Phragmitibacter flavus: one gene and its partner. The protein of the gene in region 1 interacts with the protein of each later gene in a pairwise test. Links are inferred from orthologs where the notes say so. Each region holds a gene or a part of one and is shown on either strand. Other genes may lie near its edges.

What was found. The genes of interacting proteins can lie anywhere in the genome.
Region 2: the proteins of FEM03_RS06295 (region 1) and purT interact in binary tests that used the Escherichia coli proteins (3 or more experiments, as listed by UniProt). The link is inferred for Phragmitibacter flavus from one-to-one orthologs.

What each region holds. Positions count from the first base shown.
Region 1 is NZ_VAUV01000004.1:271,577-275,691, reverse strand. The notes cover bases 1,317-4,115. They hold FEM03_RS06295 (polyprenyl synthetase family protein), read left to right. Parts: upstream 1,317-2,173; coding sequence 2,174-3,058; downstream 3,059-4,115. Other genes in these bases: FEM03_RS06285 (efflux RND transporter permease subunit), read right to left, coding at 3,752-4,115; FEM03_RS06290 (TPM domain-containing protein), read right to left, coding at 3,059-3,667; FEM03_RS06300 (biotin--[acetyl-CoA-carboxylase] ligase), read right to left, coding at 1,317-2,076. Outside these bases: FEM03_RS06310 (TIGR02597 family protein), read right to left, coding at 1-753; more of FEM03_RS06300, read right to left, coding at 1,285-1,316.
Region 2 is NZ_VAUV01000002.1:329,578-332,498, forward strand. It holds purT (formate-dependent phosphoribosylglycinamide formyltransferase), read left to right. Parts: upstream 1-817; coding sequence 818-2,026; downstream 2,027-2,921. Other genes in the region: FEM03_RS03455 (iron-sulfur cluster assembly scaffold protein), read left to right, coding at 1-137; sufT (putative Fe-S cluster assembly protein SufT), read left to right, coding at 162-716; FEM03_RS03470 (beta strand repeat-containing protein), read left to right, coding at 2,418-2,921. UniProt on the Escherichia coli protein: Involved in the de novo purine biosynthesis. Catalyzes the transfer of formate to 5-phospho-ribosyl-glycinamide (GAR), producing 5-phospho-ribosyl-N-formylglycinamide (FGAR). Formate is provided by PurU via hydrolysis of 10-formyl-tetrahydrofolate.

The sequences.
Region 1 (4,115 bases):
GGGAGAAAACCCAAGACCCAAGTTTCCGACTGCCTCCGGAATTGGACTACTGTATCCGAACCAAACATCCTGTCGGTTGGCTGCCGTAAAAGTGCGGATGAGAGTTCTAAATTTATTCATTGGAACACCTCCCGACATCGCCAAAACTAGCGGCGACGTTGCATTATTCCTGAGGACGAATGACTGGCCGAACTCAAGAGGATAATGATTGGCATTTGAGGCACTTTGGATCCAGGAAGTTCCGTTGTATACCAAAGTCGTTTGAGACGACAAGTTAATGCCCGGACTGTCAGTGGGTTTAATTAAGATTTGAGTTCCTACATTTGGGACCCCTGTGATCAGAGAAGTAGGGGTCCAGAAAGGAACGATATCGACCAGATCGCCCGATTGAGGGCCATTCGCAGCAATTGTGAGAATCTGAGATAAATCATCTCCGACTTTCGGCTGCACCGTAATTGAGTTTGTGCTATTCGCTGTGATTTTCGCAATCATTCCCTCCTTAACACCGCTTGAAATCAGAACAGCATACGAATTGTTTTGGACTCCAGCTGAGAATACAAGTTGATTGACTGCCCAACCGGTTGATCCAGACAAAACTATTTCAGAGCCATTGATCGACTGAATCATTCCTTTGTGAACCGAAGCTCGGTAAAAAGGAACGGCTAGCACTGCATCTGATTGACCAGGGACAGTGAGCTTGACAAATCCTACCGGATCAGTGGCCACTTCTTGCGTCTGAGAGAAGGCAGCCATCCCCAGTCCCGCAAAGGTGGCCGCGAGAACGAGGTTTTTTCGAAATTTCCCGCAGCTTGGAGCTCCAAATATGGATTTTCTGACACCCGATGTGCCCAGGGCTTGGTGGTTGGAAGCTCGCGATTGCATATTGGAGAAGGGGGCAATTAGGATTAACCCTGAATTGAATCTAGAAAACGGCCTGGGGTCAAGGAATATTTCTGTGACGGTTTGCTTTGTTTTGCAGGGAAGAGTTCTTGGGTTTTGGTTCTTTGTTCTTAGCAGGAAGGCGGAAGTCGGAGGTCGGAGGTCGGAGGTCGGAGGTCGGAGGTCGGAGGTCGGAGGTCGGAGGTCGGAGGTCGGAGGTCGGAGGTCGGAGGTCGGAGGTTTGATCCAATATGTAGAGCAGGGACGTCTTGGGAAGGGTTGGAAGGTGATGCTTTTGTTGAATTGGATGCTGGGCGGGGAATGGGTGGTAGTGCTGGGGTTGCTGAGCGGGCGCTTGGTTCGAGGGGGCAACGATGTGATGCGTTGCGGCTCTTGCGGCCAGCTCTAGCTCCAACGCACTTGTTCGGCGCTGGTGAGGGTGAAAGTCGGGCCGCTGGCGGGGGCGACGATGAGGTGGCCTTCGTCGTTGAGGGCGATGGCTTGACCGGAGATCTCGTGGTCATCGAGTTTGGCGCGGATGGCACGACCGATGAGCAGGCTCCGCTCGCGAATGCCCTGGATGATCACCTCGTGGGAGTCCTGCCAGAAGGGGGTGAGCTGATTGAGTTGCTTCAAGAGGGTGATGGCGATGCGTTCGCGGGGTTGCGGTTGCGATGGACCGAGGCTGAGTCGGAGAGAGGTGGCGATGGGAGTCAGTTCTTCGGGAAATGAGGAGCGGTTGATGTTCAGTCCGATGCCCAGAACCATGAAGGGGCCTTGATTGGAGGTGAAAGTCTCGGCGAGAATGCCCGCCACTTTTTTGCCGTCGACAAAGACGTCGTTGGGCCATTTGATGAGGGGCTTCAGAGGGGTGGTGGATTCGATGGTCCGGCACAGCGCGAGGGCGGCGATTCCGGTGAGACGGGGCCAGAATTCGAGGGGGATGGTAGGTCGCAGGAGAATCGAAAGCATCAGGTCCTCGTAGGGTTCGGATTGCCAGCGGTTGTCACGTCGACCGCGGCCTTGTGTTTGTTGCTCGGCAAAAACGACGAGACCGTGGGGAAAACCGGCAAGGCCGAGGTCCTTGACATGGTCGCTGGTGGAAGCGAGCTCATCAAAGACCTGCACGTCATGCCCAATGGGTTGTCCGGCGAGAGCGGTGGCGATGCGGCGTTGGCTGAGGGGATCGGGCGTCATGGATCGTGCGAACATTGCGCTTGCCAAGTCTGGGGTTCAAGGTGCAAGGAACTAAATTCGAAGCGGTTGCTTCCCTCCTTCCTTGCCCTCATTTTTCATGGCTGATTTCAAAACTTATCTTTCGGAACGTGCGCAATTCATTGATGTGCTGCTGGACCAGTGGCTGCCTGCAGCGGAGACCCGTCCGGCCTCGCTGCATCAGGCCATGCGGCACAGCGTGCTGGCCGGCGGAAAACGTTTGCGTCCGGTGTTGTGCATGGCGGCGGCAGAGGCTTGTGGGGGCACGAAAGAGGCGGCTTCATTCGCGGCCTGCGCGGTGGAATGTTTGCATACTTACACGCTGATTCATGATGATCTGCCGTGCATGGATGACGATGATTTGCGTCGTGGTCGGCCGACCTGTCACAAGGTTTATGGGGAAGCGGTGGCGCTGCTGGCGGGAGATGCGCTTCAGGCGCTGTCATTTGAATTGTTGGCGAAGACCCAGCAGGGGGTGCATCATTCCCATGGTGACATGGTGACGGAACTGGCGCGCGCTTCGGGGAGTTTGCATCTGGTGGGTGGACAGGTGGCTGATGTGGAGGGCGAAGGGAAAGAGCTGGCGTTGGAAGACTTGCGTTACATCCACGAAAGCAAAACGGCGGCGTTGCTGACGGCTTCGGTGGTTTTGGGCGGCATGGCGGCGGATGCGACGAAGGAGCAGTTGCAGGGTTTGCGTGAGTTCGGCGCGGCGACGGGTCTGGCGTTTCAGATCATTGATGACATTCTTGATGTCACCCAACCGAGCGAAAAGCTGGGCAAGAGTGCCGGAAAGGATGTGGCGTCGCAGAAAAGCACTTACCCGGCGTTGATGGGCATTGAGGCTTCGCGTGCGGAAGCGCAGCGGCTGACGGCACAGGCACATGCGGCACTGGAGGTTTTTGGGCCGTATGGGAAGCGTCTGCGTGACCTGGTGGATTACCTGCTGGCGCGCGACTATTGATCAGTAGGCGAAAGACTCACCGGCTTGATCCTGGATCTGACCCTGGCCCTGTTCGCGGATTCCATACAGGCGTGGAATGTCCTGTGACATTTCATGCAGCTGTTGCTGAACGACATCAAGAGAGGCATGAAAAGCGTCGGAGAATTCGCGGCATAGCAGGTAGGGCAGTGCTGAGTCGGTGATGCGCTGCAGACGTTCGCCGGTGAAGAAGGGCTCCAGTCCGTAACCGACCATGCAGGCGCAGCTGGCGGTGTTGGTGTCGATCACCAGCAGCACGACGCGGCAATCGCCCCCTTTTTCCATCGGTGCAGCAATGCCTCCTTTATTGAACAACCAGAACACATAAACCGGAAAGGGCACCTTGGCCGGAGCTTCCACCAGCACGGCGGCAAACCGGCATTGGGGGAACTGCAAAGTGAGTTCGTGAAGATGGCTGGTGAGTTTGGCGACCTGTCGTTTGCTGAGGAAGCCCACCAGATCCGTGATGCCGGACCGCAACTTGGGCGGGATGCCCATCATTCGATCCAACGATGCGAGATGAAAACCACAGCTGGGGCAGGTGGGGCTGAGTTCTTGCAGTTCGTCTGCAGCGCAGGCGGGACATTTCATTTCATTTGATGGGGCGAGTGGGTGTTGAAACAATCGAAGCAGGTGCAACGTCGAAGTGAAGCCGATATTGGGGGAATTGATGGATCAAGAATGCGCGGCTGGCGAGGCGTTTTCACCGACCGCCGGTGGTTTCTTGAATTCGGGGGGACCGGTGATTTTTTCGGAGATGCCTTGAACGACCGCATACAACCAGGGGATAAAAAACACGCCGATGAGGGTGGCCGCGCTCATGCCGAAAAACACGGCGGTTCCCAAGCTCTGCCGACTGGCGGAACCCGCACCGGTGGAGATGACCAGCGGCAGCACCCCGAGGATGAAGGCGAGCGAAGTCATGATGATGGGCCTCAGTCGAAGTCGAGCACCTTCCAATGCAGCCTCCTGGATGCCCATGCCGCTCTCGCGACGGGTCTTGGCGAATTCGACGATGAGGATGGCGTTTTTGGCGGCC
Region 2 (2,921 bases), on another replicon or contig:
CGGAGTCGCAGTCAGGAGTGCCTTCGCCAAAGGCAAAGGTGGAGGCGGCGGCTCCGATGGTGATGGCTCCCACGCTGCATGATGCGCTGGGTGCGGCGGACAAAAAGATTGGCAAGATCAAGATTGTGCCGATTTGAGCACGGAATTTTTTATATATCGATATGCATACTGACATTACCCTTACACGCGACGTTGAAGCCATTCAGATCCCCAGTGGAGATGCGGTGCAGTTGCCGCTTGGCACACGCGTGATCATCACCCAGGCTTTGGGTGGCACCTACACGGTGGCGACGGATCATGGTCTGGCACGCATTTCTGCAAAAGACGTGGACGCCTTGGGCATTGATCCAAACGCGGAAACGGCTGGCGAGCCGGATTCTTCGACCAATATTCCCGCGGATGCGACCCCGCTCGAGTTGCAGGTGTGGGAGCAGTTGAAGAACGTGTATGATCCGGAAATCCCGGTGAACATCGTGGATCTTGGACTGGTTTATGGCTGTCGTGTGGTGGAAGAGGAAGGTGGCAAAAAGGCGCAGATTTCCATGACGTTGACGGCACCCGGGTGTGGCATGGGACCGACGATTGCCGCCGATGCGCAGTCGCGGATCATGACCATCGAAGAGATCGACGATGCAGCCGTGGACCTGGTTTGGGAACCGGCGTGGAATCAGGGGATGATCTCCGAAGAAGGCAAGATGAAGCTGGGGATGGTGTGATCGGGAAAGGCGAAAGGCGAAAGGCGAAAGGATAAAGGCGAAGGGCTAAAGGATGAGGGTTGAGGCTTGCCTTGGGTGGGGAGTCAGATAAAGGTGGCGGGATGTCCTCAGCCTCCTCTTTTTCTCCTTCGATTGGCACTCCTTTTTCTCCTTCCGCGACCAAGGTTTTGATGCTGGGGTCGGGGGAGTTGGGCAAGGAGGTGGTGATTGAGCTGCAACGCCTTGGCTGCGAGGTGATCGCGGTGGATTCGTATGCCAACGCCCCGGCGATGCAGGTGGCGGACCGGGCTCATGTGCTGTCAATGCTGGACGCGGACGCGTTGCGGCGGGTGTTGCTTTTGGAAAAGCCGGATTTGATCGTTCCGGAGGTGGAGGCGATTGCGACTGAGGTGTTGGTGGAGCTGGAAGCGGACGGATTCAAGGTCGTGCCGACGGCGCTCGCGGCGAAGCTGACCATGAATCGCGAGGGGATTCGAAGGCTGGCGGCGGAGGAGTTGGGGTTGCGCTGCTCAAGTTATGTTTTCGCGGCTACGGAGGAGGAGTTTCAGACGGCGGTGATGCAGATTGGCATTCCTTGTGTGGTAAAGCCGATCATGAGCAGCTCGGGAAAAGGTCAAAGTGTGATTCGCAAGGAGGAGGACATTGCTCCCGCCTGGCAGTATGCCCAAGAAGGCGGACGCGCGGGACGCGGAAAAGTGATCGTCGAGGGGATGGTGGATTTTGATTATGAGATCACCATGTTGACCGTGAGGCATTCGGGCGGCACGTCGTTTTGTGCGCCGATCGGACATTTGCAGAAGGAGGGCGATTATCGCGAGAGCTGGCAGCCCCAGCCGATGAGTGAAGCCGCCTTGAAAGAGAGCGAGCGGATCGCGGGCGCGGTGACGGAGGCTTTGGGTGGATGGGGGCTTTTTGGGGTGGAACTGTTTGTGAAGGGGGATTTGGTCTGGTTCAGCGAAGTTTCACCGCGACCGCATGACACGGGTTTGGTGACGATCATTTCACAGGACTTGAGTGAATTTGCTTTGCACGCCCGGGCAATTCTTGGGCTGCCAATTCCGAACATCGTTCAGCATGGGCCGAGTGCCTCGGCGGTCATTTTGGTGGAGGGGAGTTCGAGCAACATCGTTTATGGCAATCTGGGCGCAGCTCTGGCAGAGCCGGATTCTGCTTTGCGATTGTTTGGAAAACCGACCGTAAAGGGCAAACGTCGCATGGGCGTGGTTGCAGTGCGGGCGATGACGATTGATGCAGCGAGGGAGAAGGCCCGGCGTGCTGCTGCTGCGGTGACGGTTGAATTCGTTGACTAGCTCAGTCAAAACCAACGTTGACAGGGGACATTTGCCAGCCGGGCGAGCTGGCGAAGCACATGGCGAATGCATGTCTTGGTGAACAGGCATTTCGACCCATAAATCTGGGCGGACTGCTTCGGTTGCAATGCTTTCCGAGCGAGGGCGAAGTGGACAGTCTCGAGTTACGTGCGTTCAACTGGACAATCATCTTTCGAGAAAAAATGTTTATTTCTCGGACGAATAAAAATAGTAGAAAGTTATTTTGGTTTAAGCTAAAAACGTTCAAAATATTTTTTTTGAACATCAGAAATTTAATCTTCAAGGCACCAACTGCAGTTTTTCTCACAGGTCGACAGCCTGTTTTGGAGACTTGTGATTGCACTGAATTTTGTTTCGTCTCTTCCTCTTTATGAAAGCACTGCGTCCGTTCTTCCCCCGAATCATCAAACGCGCTTTGTTCGCTGCGTCACTTGGCGCAGTGCCCATGGTTCCAGCGGCGGATTTTAACTGGAATGTCTTCTACCACGAGGGGACGTTTGACTGGCAGAATCACAGTCACTGGAATCCTGATTCTTTATCGCCGGTGAACGTCGGGGTGTTGCCAAATGCAGTGGGTGATGTGGCCAATTTCAACGTTTATCCTTTTCAGCGCATGTTGGTGAATCTCAACGGCGGCGTGACGTTGGGGGCCTTGAATTTGGACTCGTGGGCGTTTAGAAACGGCGGTCTGACGCTTGCTGCCGGTATTGGAGGGTCGCTGACGATGAACAATGGAGGATTGGGAGCGGTGATTCAAAAAGCCGGGAACGCAGGCGACTTGATTTCGACCAACATGGTGCTTGCCGAGGCATTGACGGTGGAAGTCGATGGTGCCCCGTTGACGATGTCTGGAGTGATGACCGGTGCGGGCAAT